2 regions of the Streptomyces sp. NPDC058373 genome follow, and region 2 is predicted to be linked to the other one. Evidence: riboswitches for the same ligand, from Rfam matches in the RefSeq annotation. Region 2 holds a riboswitch; the other holds the start of a gene.
What was found. Region 2 has a riboswitch for cobalamin ahead of ACFWMZ_RS07410 (ribonucleoside-diphosphate reductase subunit alpha). Riboswitches for the same ligand answer to the same signal wherever they lie in the genome.
Positions count from the first base shown of each region.

Region 1: linked by a shared signal. The riboswitch ahead of ACFWMZ_RS04180 (ABC transporter substrate-binding protein) and the one ahead of ACFWMZ_RS07410 (ribonucleoside-diphosphate reductase subunit alpha) in region 2 are both predicted to bind cobalamin.

Region 1 is NZ_JBHXJE010000004.1:56,168-61,925, reverse strand. It holds gene ACFWMZ_RS04190 (SDR family oxidoreductase) at 1-1,504, opposite strand, end outside; partial or broken gene ACFWMZ_RS04185 (MMPL family transporter) at 1,627-3,184, shown strand; cobalamin riboswitch at 3,242-3,434, shown strand; gene ACFWMZ_RS04180 (ABC transporter substrate-binding protein) at 3,494-4,546, shown strand; gene ACFWMZ_RS04175 (FecCD family ABC transporter permease) at 4,543-5,604, shown strand; gene ACFWMZ_RS04170 (ABC transporter ATP-binding protein) at 5,601-5,758, shown strand, end outside.
Region 2 is NZ_JBHXJE010000007.1:169,430-175,187, reverse strand. It holds gene ACFWMZ_RS07415 (ribonucleotide-diphosphate reductase subunit beta) at 1-750, opposite strand, end outside; gene ACFWMZ_RS07410 (ribonucleoside-diphosphate reductase subunit alpha) at 750-3,125, opposite strand; cobalamin riboswitch at 3,261-3,402, opposite strand; gene ACFWMZ_RS07405 (YbdD/YjiX family protein) at 3,836-4,075, opposite strand; gene ACFWMZ_RS07400 (carbon starvation CstA family protein) at 4,072-5,758, opposite strand, start outside.

The DNA of each region.
Region 1 (5,758 bases), on a different contig from region 2:
CGGCGGTCAGCGCGATGTTGCGGGCCATGCCGCCGAAGACCACCGCGTGGAAGGGGGAGATGGACCACCAGTACGCCTGGCCGAGCAGGCCGCGCGGCAGGAAGACGGCGCGCTGGCGGTAGCGGGTGCGTCCGGCGTCGTCACGGTCGACGGTCATCTCCAGCCAGGCCAGGCCCGGCAGCCGCATCTCGGCGCGCAGCCGCAGCAGGCGGCCCGGCTCGATCTCCTCGACCCGCCAGAAGTCCAGCGACTCCCCCACCCGCAGGTGCTGGGCGTCGCGCCGCCCGCGCCGCAGGCCGACCCCGCCGACCAGCCGGTCCAGGCGGCCGCGCACGGCCCAGGCGAGCGGGAAGGAGTACCAGCCGTGCTCCCCACCGATGCCCTCGACGACCCGCCACAGCGCTTCGGGTGAGGCGTCGACGAGGCGCTCGCGCCGGTTCTCGTAGAGGCTGCCGCCGGACCATTCCGGGTCGGTGGGGAGCGGGTCGCTGGGAGCGCCGGGGACCGAGGCCGAGGACCAGCGGGTGGCGACCTGGGCGTCCTGGACACGGCGCAGCGCCAGCGCGAGGGCCTGGTCCACGCCGATGGGCCGGCCCGGGGCGTCGGGGACGTACGCGGCGATGTCGTGCTCTCGGCAGACCACCTCGTGGCGGAGCGACTCGGCCAGCGGGCGGGCGATGGCGGCCGGTACGGGGGTGACCAGGCCGACCCAGTGGCTGGAGAGGCGCGGGGTGAGGACGGGGACGGGCAGGATCAGGCGGCGGGGCAGCTTGGCGACGGCGGCGTACCGCTGCATCAGTTCGCGGTAGGTGAGGATGTCGGGGCCGCCGATGTCGAAGGTGCGGTTGACGTCGGCGGGCATGGCGGCGGCGCCGGCCAGGTAGGCGAGGACGTCGCGGACGGCGACCGGCTGCATCCGGGTGTTGACCCAGCTCGGGGTGATCATCAGCGGCAGCCGCTCGGTGAGGTAGCGGAGCATCTCGAAGGAGGCGGAGCCGGAGCCCAGCACCACGGCGGCGCGCAGCACGGTGGCGGGCACGCCGGAGTCGAGCAGGATGCGGCCGACCTCGGCACGGGAGCGCAGGTGCGGCGAGAGCCTGCTCTCGGGGACGCCCTCGGGGGTGAGGCCGCCGAGGTAGACGATGTGGCGGACCCCGGCCGCGCGGGCCTCGCGGGCGAAGATCCGGGCCGCCTCGCGGTCGGTGCGCTCGAAGTCCGAGCCGGTGCCGAGGGCGTGGACCAGGTAGTACGCCACCTCGACGCCGCGCATCGCCTCGCGCACCGAGTCGGCGTCGGTGACGTCGCCCTGGACCACCTCGGCACGCTCGGCCCAGGTCAGGTCCCGCAGCTTCCCCGGGGTACGGGCCAGGGCGCGGACCCGGTAGCCGGCGTCCAGCAGGGCGGGGGCGAGGCGGCCGCCGATGTACCCGGTGGCGCCGGTCACCAGGACCAGCGCGCCGTCGCCTCGCGGGGTGGGCTCGGTGGGGTGCTCATCGCTGCTCATGGCCTCTCTCCGGGATCGGTGACCGGGCGGAACGGCGGTGTCCGGGCCGCTCCCGGTCCACCGTCTCGCGCCACTGCTTCTTCCGCGCGTCCCGGGCGCGCGAATGCGGCGGCCGGCGGACCGTCGTCTACCGCAGTGTGCTGCTGCCGCTGGTGATCATCTTCGGCGCCGTCCTCGCCCTCGGGCTGGCCTGCGCGGTGGTCTACGCACTGGCCGAGCGGGACGTGGTCCGGGTCGACGGGCAGGTGCCGGGCATCCTCTCGATCCTGGTGATCGGCGCCGCCACCGACTACGCGCTGCTGCTCACCGCCCGGTTCCGCGAGGAACTGAGTCTGCACGGCGACCGGTTCACCGCGATGCGGCTGGCCTGGCGGCAGTCGTTCGGGCCGATCACCGCCAGCGCGGCCACCGTGGCCCTCGGTCTGCTGGCCCTGCTGCTCGCCGACCTGACCAACAACCGGGCGCTCGGCCCGGTCGGCGCCATCGGCATCGTCTGCTCGGTCTTCAGCGCCCTGACCTTCCTGCCCGCCGCCCTCGTCCTGCTGGGCCGGGTCGCCTACTGGCCCGCACGGCCCAAGGTCACCGGCACCGGCGGCAGCCACCGCCTGCGGCAGCGCGTCGCCGACCGGGTCGACCGGACGCCGCGCAAGGTCTGGGCCGTCACCCTGGCCGCCCTCATCGCGTGCGCCGCCTTCGCCCCGACGCTGGCCAGCCGGGGCGTCCCGCTGGACGAGATCCTCGTCAACGACGCGCCCTCGGTCTCCGCCCAGGAGACGCTGAGCCGCCACTTCCCCGGCGGCTCCGGCAACCCGGCGGTCGTCATCGCGGACGCCGGACGACTGGACGAGGTGACGGAGGCCGCCGAGCGGACCGAGGGCGTCGCCTCGGTCGCCCCGGTCACCGAGTCGGGGCGGCCCGGCGGCGGCGCACCGCTCGTCGTGGACGGCCGGGTCCGGATCGACGCGACCCTCCAGGACGACGCGGACAGCGACGCCGCCAAGGACACGGTGGCCCGCCTGCGCACCGCCGTCCACGCGGTCGACGGCGCCGACGCCATGGTCGGCGGCTACACCGCGCAGCAGTACGACACCCAGCGCACCGCCGAGGCCGACCGGAACCTGATCATGCCGGTGGTACTGGCGATCACCCTCGTCATCCTGGTCGCCCTGCTCCGCTCTCTGGTGACCCCGCTGCTGCTGGTGGCCACCGTGGCGCTGAACTTCGCCGCCACCCTGGGCATCGCCTCGCTGGTCTTCACCCACGTCTTCGGCTTCACCGGCACCGACGCCTCCGTCCCGCTCTACGGCTTCGTCTTCCTGGTCGCTCTCGGCGTCGACTACAACATCTTCCTGATGTCCCGGGTCCGCGAGGAGACCGCGCGGCACGGCACCCGGGAGGGCGTACGGCGCGGCCTGACCACCACTGGCGGCGTCATCACCTCGGCCGGCGTCGTCCCTGGCGGCGACCTTCGCGGCGCTCGGGGTGATCCCGCTGGCCTTCCTCGCGCAGATCGCCTTCATCGTCGCCTTCGGCGTGCTCCTCGACACCCTGGTGGTCCGCTCCCTGCTGGTGCCCGCCCTGGTCCGCGACATCGGTCCTGCCGCCTGGTGGCCGGGGGCGCTCAGCCGCCGGGCCGAGCCCGCCGAGGACGCGTCCGGGGAGCCGCGAACCCCGGCGTAAGCGCAGGCAGTACGCGTACGACGGCTCTCCCCGCCCCCGGGCGTGGGAGGGCCGCTGTGCTAGCTTTCGCACGCCAGTCGTACCCGCGCATCTCCATGCGAACGGGTCAGGGAATCCGGTGCGAACCCGGAACTGACGCGCAGCGGTGAGGGCGACGGGCGGCGCAGGACGCCACTGGGGCACGCCCCGGGAAGGCGCGCCGTCCGCACGACCCCGAGTCCGAAGACCTGCTGGCCCTCCGCCCGTACGGACGGGGTTCCTGTACGCCAGGCTTCGCGACCGAGCCTCGACACCGAAAGCCGCACCCCTGTGCCTGTTGCGCCCTTCCGCCGGACCTCCCTCGCCGCATCCTGCGCCGCTCTCGCCCTGCTGCTCACCGCCTGCTCGGGCGGAAGCCCCGCGCCGGCCGACGACGCGAAGGGGGCCGGCGCGACGACTCTGAGGAACTGCGGCCGCACCGTGACCGTCGAGCAGCCGCCGCAGCGGGCCGTCTCGCTCAACCAGGACTCGACGGAGATCCTGCTCTCGCTCGGCCTCGCCGACCGGATGACGGGCACCGCGACCTGGACCGACCCGGTCCTGCCGCACCTGGCGAAGGAGAACGCCAAGGTGAAGCGGCTCGCCGACAACAACCCCTCCTTCGAGAAGGTCCTCGACGAGGAGCCGGACTTCGTCACCGCCTCCTTCGAGTCGACCCTCGGCAAGGGCGGCGTCGCCACCCGCAAGGCGTTCGAGGACCTCGGCGTCGGCACGTACGTCTCGCCCGCCGACTGCGCCAAGTCGAACACCGGCGACGGCGACGGCTCGCGTACGACGCCGCTCTCCATGGCCGACATCCACGGCGAGGTCACCGACCTGGCCGAGGTCTTCGGGGTCGAGGAGCGCGGGAAGAAGCTCGTCACCGAACTGACCCGGCGGGCGGAGAAGGCCACCGAGGGGCTCAGCACCAAGAAGGCGCCCGCGTCCGAACGCCCGACCCTGCTCTACTGGTTCGCCAACTCCGAGGCGCCGTACATGGGCGGCTGCTGCGGGGCGCCGGGCATCATCACCGAGGCGGTCGGCGGGAAGAACGTCTTCGACGACACCAAGGACGAGTGGCCGCAGATCAACTGGGAGACGGTCGCCGACCGCGACCCCGACGTGCTGGTGATCGGCGACCTGACGCGCAAGTCGCAGACGGCGGAGAGCGCAGCCAAGAAGATCGCCTTCCTGGAGTCCAACCCGGCCACCCGCACCATGACGGCGGTGAAGAAGAAGCGGTACGTGCTGGTGAGCGGCGCGGCGATGAACCCCTCGATCCGCACGGTCGACGGCATCGAGGAAGTCGCCGCCAAGCTGCGCCAGTTCGGGTTCGCCACGTGACCGCCACCGTCGCGCGGACCGGCCCGGAGCCCGGGCGGACGCGGCGGCGGCCCGGGGCGTGGACGCTCAGCCTCCTCGCCTTGGTCCTGCTGCTGGCCTCCGTCTCGGTCGCCATCACCATCGGCCCGGCCCGCGTCTCGGTGCCGGACGTCTGGGCGGTCGTCGCCTTCCGGCTCGGCGGCGGTGAGAGCGGCCTGACGCCGATCCGCGAGGGCATCGTCTGGGAACTGCGGCTGCCGCGCACCGTGCTGGCGGCGGTCTGCGGGGCGGGGCTCGCGGTCTGCGGGGTGGTCATGCAGTCGCTGCTGCGCAACCCGCTGGCCGACCCGTTCGTCCTCGGCGTCTCCTCCGGTGCCTCCACCGGCGCGGTCGCCGTGGTCGTCCTCGGCGTCGGCGGCGGCGCCCTCTCCGTCTCCACCGGGGCCTTCATCGGCGCGCTGCTCTCCTTCGGCCTGGTGCTGCTGCTCAGCCACAGCCTGGGCGGCACCACCGACCGGGTGGTGCTCTCCGGGGTGGCGGGCATGCAGCTCTTCTCGGCGCTCACCTCGTTCATCGTGATGTTCGCCGCCGACGCCGAGCAGACCCGGGGCATCCTCTTCTGGCTCCTCGGCAGCCTCTCCGGCGCCACCTGGACCGACGTCTGGGCGTGCCTGGCGGTGCTGGCGGTGGCGCTGGTGGTGTGCGGGGCGCGGGCCACCCAGCTCGACGCCTTCGCCTTCGGCGCGGAGAGCGCCGCCGCGCTCGGCGTCTCGGTGGCGCGGACCCGGCTGATCCTGCTGAGCGTCACCGCGCTGCTCACCGCCGCGCTGGTCAGCTCGGCGGGCGCGATCGGCTTCGTCGGCCTCGTGCTGCCGCACGCCGCCCGCGCCCTGGTCGGCACCCTGCACGGGCGGCTGCTCCCGGTGGCGGCGCTGAGCGGCGCGGTCTTCCTGGTCTGGGTGGACACGCTGGCCAGGACCGTGCTGGAGCCGCAGGAGATCCCGGTCGGCGTGGTGACCTCGCTGATCGGCGTGCCCGCCTTCGTCCTCATCATGTACCGGACCCGGAGGCCCTCATGACCGGTCGGAACGCAACCCCCGCCGACGACCGGCCCGTGCTCCGGGCCGAGCGGGTCTCCCGGTCGGCCTGCGGGCGGCTGATCCTCGACGGCGTGGGGCTGGAGGCACGCCCCGGCACCACGGTGGGCCTCATCGGACCCAACGGCTCCGGCAA
Region 2 (5,758 bases):
GTCGTCGAAGAGTTCCGGCTCCTCCTTGCGGACCGTGTCGACCACGTCGAAGGCGAAGCTCATGTGCATCGTCTCGTCGCGGAAGACCCAGTTGGTGCCGGTCGCCAGGCCGTGCAGCAGCCCGCGCGAGCGGAACCAGTACACGTAGGCGAACGCCCCGTAGAAGAACAGCCCCTCGATGCAGGCGGCGAAGCAGATCAGGTTGAGGAGGAACTTGCGGCGGTCGGCCTGGGTCTCCAGCTGGTCGAGCCGGTCCACCGAGTCCATCCAGCGGAAGCAGAACTCCGCCTTCTCCCGGATCGAGGGGATGTTCTCCACCGCCGCGAAGGCGTCCGCGCGGTCGGCCGGGTCGGGCAGGTAGGTGTCGAGCAGCGTCAGATAGAACTGGACGTGCACGGCCTCCTCGAAGAGCTGACGGCTCAGGTAGAGCCGCGCCTCGGGGGAGTTGATGTGCTTGTACAGGGTCAGCACGAGGTTGTTGGCGACGATCGAGTCACCCGTGGCGAAGAAGGCGACCAGCCGTCCGATCAGGTGCTGCTCACCCGGGGAGAGCTTCGCCAGGTCGGCGACGTCGGAGTGGAGGTCGACCTCCTCGACGGTCCAGGTGTTCTTGATCGCGTCCCGGTAGCGCTCGTAGAAGTCCGGGTACCGCATCGGGCGCAGGGTCAGCTCGAAGCCGGGGTCAAGCAGGTTCTTCGCCGCGCCCACGGTGTGCGCGTTCGCTGCCGGGGTGGTGTCGGGGGTGGTCATTACTGGCATGCCTCGCAGGACTCGGGGTTCTCCAGGGAGCAGGCGACGGACTCCGCGTCGGGGGCCGCCTGCGCCGGGACGGACGCGGTGGTGGGTGCGGAGCTCCCGGCGGCACGCGCGATCCGCGTGGCCGGGCGCGACCGCAGGTAGTACGTGGTCTTCAGCCCCTTCTTCCAGGCGTACGCGTACATCGAGCTGAGCTTGCCGATGGTGGGCGTCTCCATGAACAGGTTGAGCGACTGGCTCTGGTCCAGGAACGGGGTCCGGGCCGCCGCCATGTCGATCAGGCCGCGCTGCGGCAGCTCCCAGGCGGTCCGGTACAGCGCGCGCAGCTCTTCGGGGACCCACGCGAAGCCCTGCACCGAGCCGCTCGCCTCGCGCAGCGCCTCGCGGGTCCGCGCGTCCCAGACGCCGAGCCGCTTCAAGTCCTCGACCAGGTAGGAGTTGACCTGGAGGAACTCCCCGCTGAGCGTCTCGCGCTTGAAGAGGTTGGAGACCTGCGGCTCGATGCACTCGTAGACGCCGGCGATCGAGGCGATGGTGGCCGTGGGGGCGATGGCGAGGAGCAGCGCGTTGCGCATGCCGCTCGCGGCGACCCGGGTACGCAGCGCCTCCCACCGCTCGGGCCAGGCCAGCTCGGTGTCGTAGTGGTCGGGGTGGAGGACGCCCTGCGCGGTGCGGGTCCGGTCCCAGTTCGGCAGCGGGCCGTTCTTCTCGGCGAGGTCGCACGAGGTCTCGTAGGCGGTGAGCATGATGCGCTCGGCGATCCGCGTGGAGAGCTGCCGGGCCTCGGCGGAGTCGAAGGGCAGCCGGAGCTGGAAGAAGACGTCCTGGAGCCCCATCGCGCCCAGACCCACCGGCCGCCAGCGGGAGTTGGAGCGCTCGGCCTGCTCGGTCGGGTAGAAGTTGATGTCCACCACGCGGTCGAGGAAGACCACGGCGGTGCGGACGGCCTCGTCCAGCCGCTCCCAGTCGACGGCGCCGTCGGTGACGAAGGCGCCGAGGTTGACCGAGCCGAGGTTGCAGACGGCGGTCTCGCCGTCGTCGGTGACCTCCAGGATCTCCGTGCACAGGTTGGAGGAGTGCACGGTGTGGCCCGGCAGCGCCGTCTGGTTGGCGGTGCGGTTGGAGGCGTCCTTGAAGGTCATCCAGCCGTTGCCGGTCTGCGCGAGGGTGCGCATCATCCGGCCGTACAGCTCGCGCGCCGGGATGGTCCGCTTGGCGAGCCCGGCCGCCTCCGCCGCGCGGTACGCCGCGTCGAAGGCGTCGCCCCACAGGTCGGTCAGCTCCGGCACGTCCGAGGGGGAGAAGAGCGACCAGTCGGCGTCGGCGTCGACCCGGCGCATGAACTCGTCCGGGATCCAGTGCGCCAGGTTGAGGTTGTGGGTACGCCGGGCGTCCTCGCCGGTGTTGTCCCGCAGCTCCAGGAACTCCTCGATGTCGGCGTGCCAGGTCTCCAGGTAGACCGCGGCGGCGCCCTTGCGCCGGCCGCCCTGGTTGACGGCGGCCACCGAGGCGTCGAGCGTGTTGAGGAACGGGACGATGCCGTTGGAGTGCCCGTTGGTGCCGCGGATCAGCGAACCGCGGGCGCGGATGCGGGAGTAGGCGAGGCCGATGCCGCCGGCGTGCTTGGAGAGCCGGGCGACCTGGTGGTAGCGGTCGTAGATCGACTCCAGCTCGTCCTTGGGGGAGTCCAGCAGGTAGCAGGAGGACATCTGCGGGTGCCGGGTGCCGGAGTTGAAGAGCGTGGGGGAGGAGGGCAGGTAGGAGAGGGCGCTCATCAGCCGGTAGAGCGAGGCGACCTCCTCGACGGCCTGGACCGAGTCGTCCTCGGCGAGGCCGCAGGCGACGCGCAGCATGAAGTGCTGGGGCGTCTCGATCACCTGGCGGGTGTGCGGGTGGCGCAGCAGGTAGCGGCTGTGCACGGTGCGCAGGCCGAAGTAGCCGAAGCGGTCGTCGGCGGCCGTGTCGACAAGCGCGTCGAGCCGCTCGGCGTGCCGGGTCACGAACGCGGCGGTGCGGTCCGCGATCAGGCCCTCGCGGTGGCCGGTGGCGACCGACTCGGTGAAGGTGCGCACGCCCTGGCCCGCGGCCTCTTCGGCGATGGTGCGGGTCAGCAGGCGGGCGGCGAGCCGGGAGTAGGCGGGGTCCTCGGAGATCAGACCGGCGGCGGCCTCCGTCGCGAGCGACCGCAGCTCGGCCTCGTCCGAGGTGGCGTTGCGGCCCCGGAGCGCGGCGGCGGCCACCCGGCCGGGGTCGGTGTCGGGGAGATCCGCGGTGAGGTCGGTGAGGGTACGCAGCAGCGCGCCCCCGGGGCCCTGGATCTCCTCGGCCCGCACCTCGGCCGTCGACGGATCGGCTGGCGCGATGGTCATGAAGCTCTCCCTCGCTCGGCTCGGAGCCTGCGGAGGGCAGCGGGTACGGGCGGACACCGGGCTCACTGCACACGGCACCGCACGCGTCCGCGAGCCCATTCCGCGAGGCCCGGACGACATCGGCACCCGGACCGGACGGCCGGGTGCACTGTCGGCAGGTCCTCGGACTCGCGGGCACGCAGAAGCGCACCAACACACCGTTGCGGGACAGTTCCGGACTTCCACCGGATTCCCCCTGCGACGACAGCGAGCATGAGCATACATCTTGTGCCGCGCTCGCCAAGCGGCCCCATATCTTGTGTCGGGTGTGCTGTGAGGTGGGTCATTCGACCCCACCCGCACCGGATGCCCGAACCCCGCGCGAAGCCCTCGGGGCGGGGTTGGAGCGGCTGCCAGGGCGGGCCGGGGAGCCGGTTCCTGAGGGACTTTCGGCGGGCCCGGAGAGGCTCCTGGGGACGGTCCCGGCGGCTCTCGCGGGAACGGTCCGGAGCGGCACAGCGACCTGGGAGAGCGTACGCGCCCGGGTCCGGGGACGAGGTGCCAGGGGGCACGCGAGGGGCGGGGCGGCTCGGCTGGACGCGGCCTCGCCGCAGGCGCGCACTGCGCTGCCCTGCCCTGCCGTGCCCCGCGCCCGCGCGCGGGCTGCGCCCGGCCCCGGGACACGGCGAGGCCGCCGACCCCCTGAGGGGGCCGGCGGCCTCGTCCCGCGGTCAGCAGCAGCGGAACCCGTCGCGCGGATCGGCCTCGCGGGCGTCCATGCGGCTGCGTTCGAACTGCCTGCGGGTCATCACCTCGGCGTCCGGGTCGTGGCGCCGGACGTGCGCGGCGTACTTCTCGTACGCCGTCTCGCCCGACACCTCCCGGACGTACCAGCCGATCCAGCGGACGCCCTCGCGCACGCGGTGGGCCAGGACGCCGAGGCGTCCGGGGTGGGCCGCCTCGCCGCTCATGCCCGGTCGCCGCCGCCCTGCCGGGCGGGGGCGTCGCCGTCACCGTCACCGGAGGAGCCCGGCGCTCCCGCGCCGACGAGGGCCAGTTCGGCCTTCTCCTCGGCGGTGGGGAACATCCCGGCCGGGGCGACGATCTTCGACTGCTCGAAGGGCGCCTCGGCGAGCTTGACCGACTCGGGCTTGCGGATCGCGTTGTAGCTGACGCGGCCCGCGTCGACCAGGACGATGATGATCAGCACCGCGAAGACGATGGACAGGACGCCGTCCACGGTGGAGTTGGTCACCACGGTGTGCATGTCGCTCATCGACTTGGCCGGGGCCAGCACCTCGCCCGCGTCGATGCCGTCCTGGTACTTGGCGCGCTGGGCGAAGAAGCCGATGGCCGGGTTGTCCGAGAAGACCTTCTGCCAGCTCGCGGTGAGCGTGACCGCCACGTCCCAGGCGAGCGGTATGCCCGTCACCCAGGCCCACTTGAGCCGGCCCGACTTGATCAGCAGCGTGGTGCAGACAGCGAGCGCGACGGCGGCCAGCAGCTGGTTGGCGATGCCGAAGAGCGGGAAGAGCTGGTTGATGCCGCCCAGCGGGTCGTGGACGCCGACCCAGAGGAAGTAGCCCCAGCAGCCGACCACGACCGCCGAGGTCAGCCAGACGCCCGGCCACCAGCTGACCCGGCGCATCGGCTTCCAGACGTTGCCCAGGGTGTCCTGGAGCATGAAGCGGCCGACCCGGGTACCGGCGTCGACGGTGGTGAGGATGAAGAGCGCCTCGAACATGATCGCGAAGTGGTACCAGAACGCCTTCATCCCGGCGCCGCCCAGCGCGGCCGCGAAGATCTCCGCCATACCGAGGGCGAAGGTGGGCGCGCCACCGGTCCGCGACAGCAGCGACTGCTCCTCGACGTCCTTCGCCGCCTGGGCCAGTTGGTCCGGGCTGATGGTGAAGCCGAGGTTGGCGACCGCCTCAGAGGCGCTGTTGACCGTGTCGCCGAGGACGCCGGCCGGGGAGTTGATCGCGAAGTAGAGACCCGGGTCGATGATGCACGCGGCGATCATCGCCATGATGGCGACGAACGACTCGGTGAGCATCGCGCCGTACCCGATCATCCGGATCTGGGTCTCCTTCTGGACCATCTTCGGGGTGGTGCCCGAGGAGACCAGGGAGTGGAAGCCGGAGAGCGCGCCGCAGGCGATGGTGATGAAGACGAACGGGAAGAGCGAGCCGGAGAAGACCGGGCCCGCGCCGCTGGTCGCGAAGGAGGTGACGCCGTCCATCTTCAGCGTCGGCATCGCGATGACGACGCAGACCGCCATCAGCACGATCGTGCCGACCTTCATGAAGGTGGAGAGGTAGTCACGCGGGGCGAGCAGCATCCAGACCGGCAGCACCGAGGCGAAGAAGCCGTAGACCACCATCCAGATGACCAGGGTGCCCGGCTCCAGAGTGAAGAAGTCCGCCATGGAGGACTCGGCGACCCAGCCGCCGCCCACGATCGCCAGCAGCAGCAGCGCCACACCGAGGACGGAGACCTCGGTGACCTTGCCCGGGCGCAGCGTGCGCAGGTAGACGCCCATGAAGAGGGCGATCGGGATCGTCATGCCGATGGAGAAGACACCCCACGGCGACCCGGCCAGCGCGTTGACGATGACGAGGGCCAGCACCGCCAGCAGGATGATCATGATCATG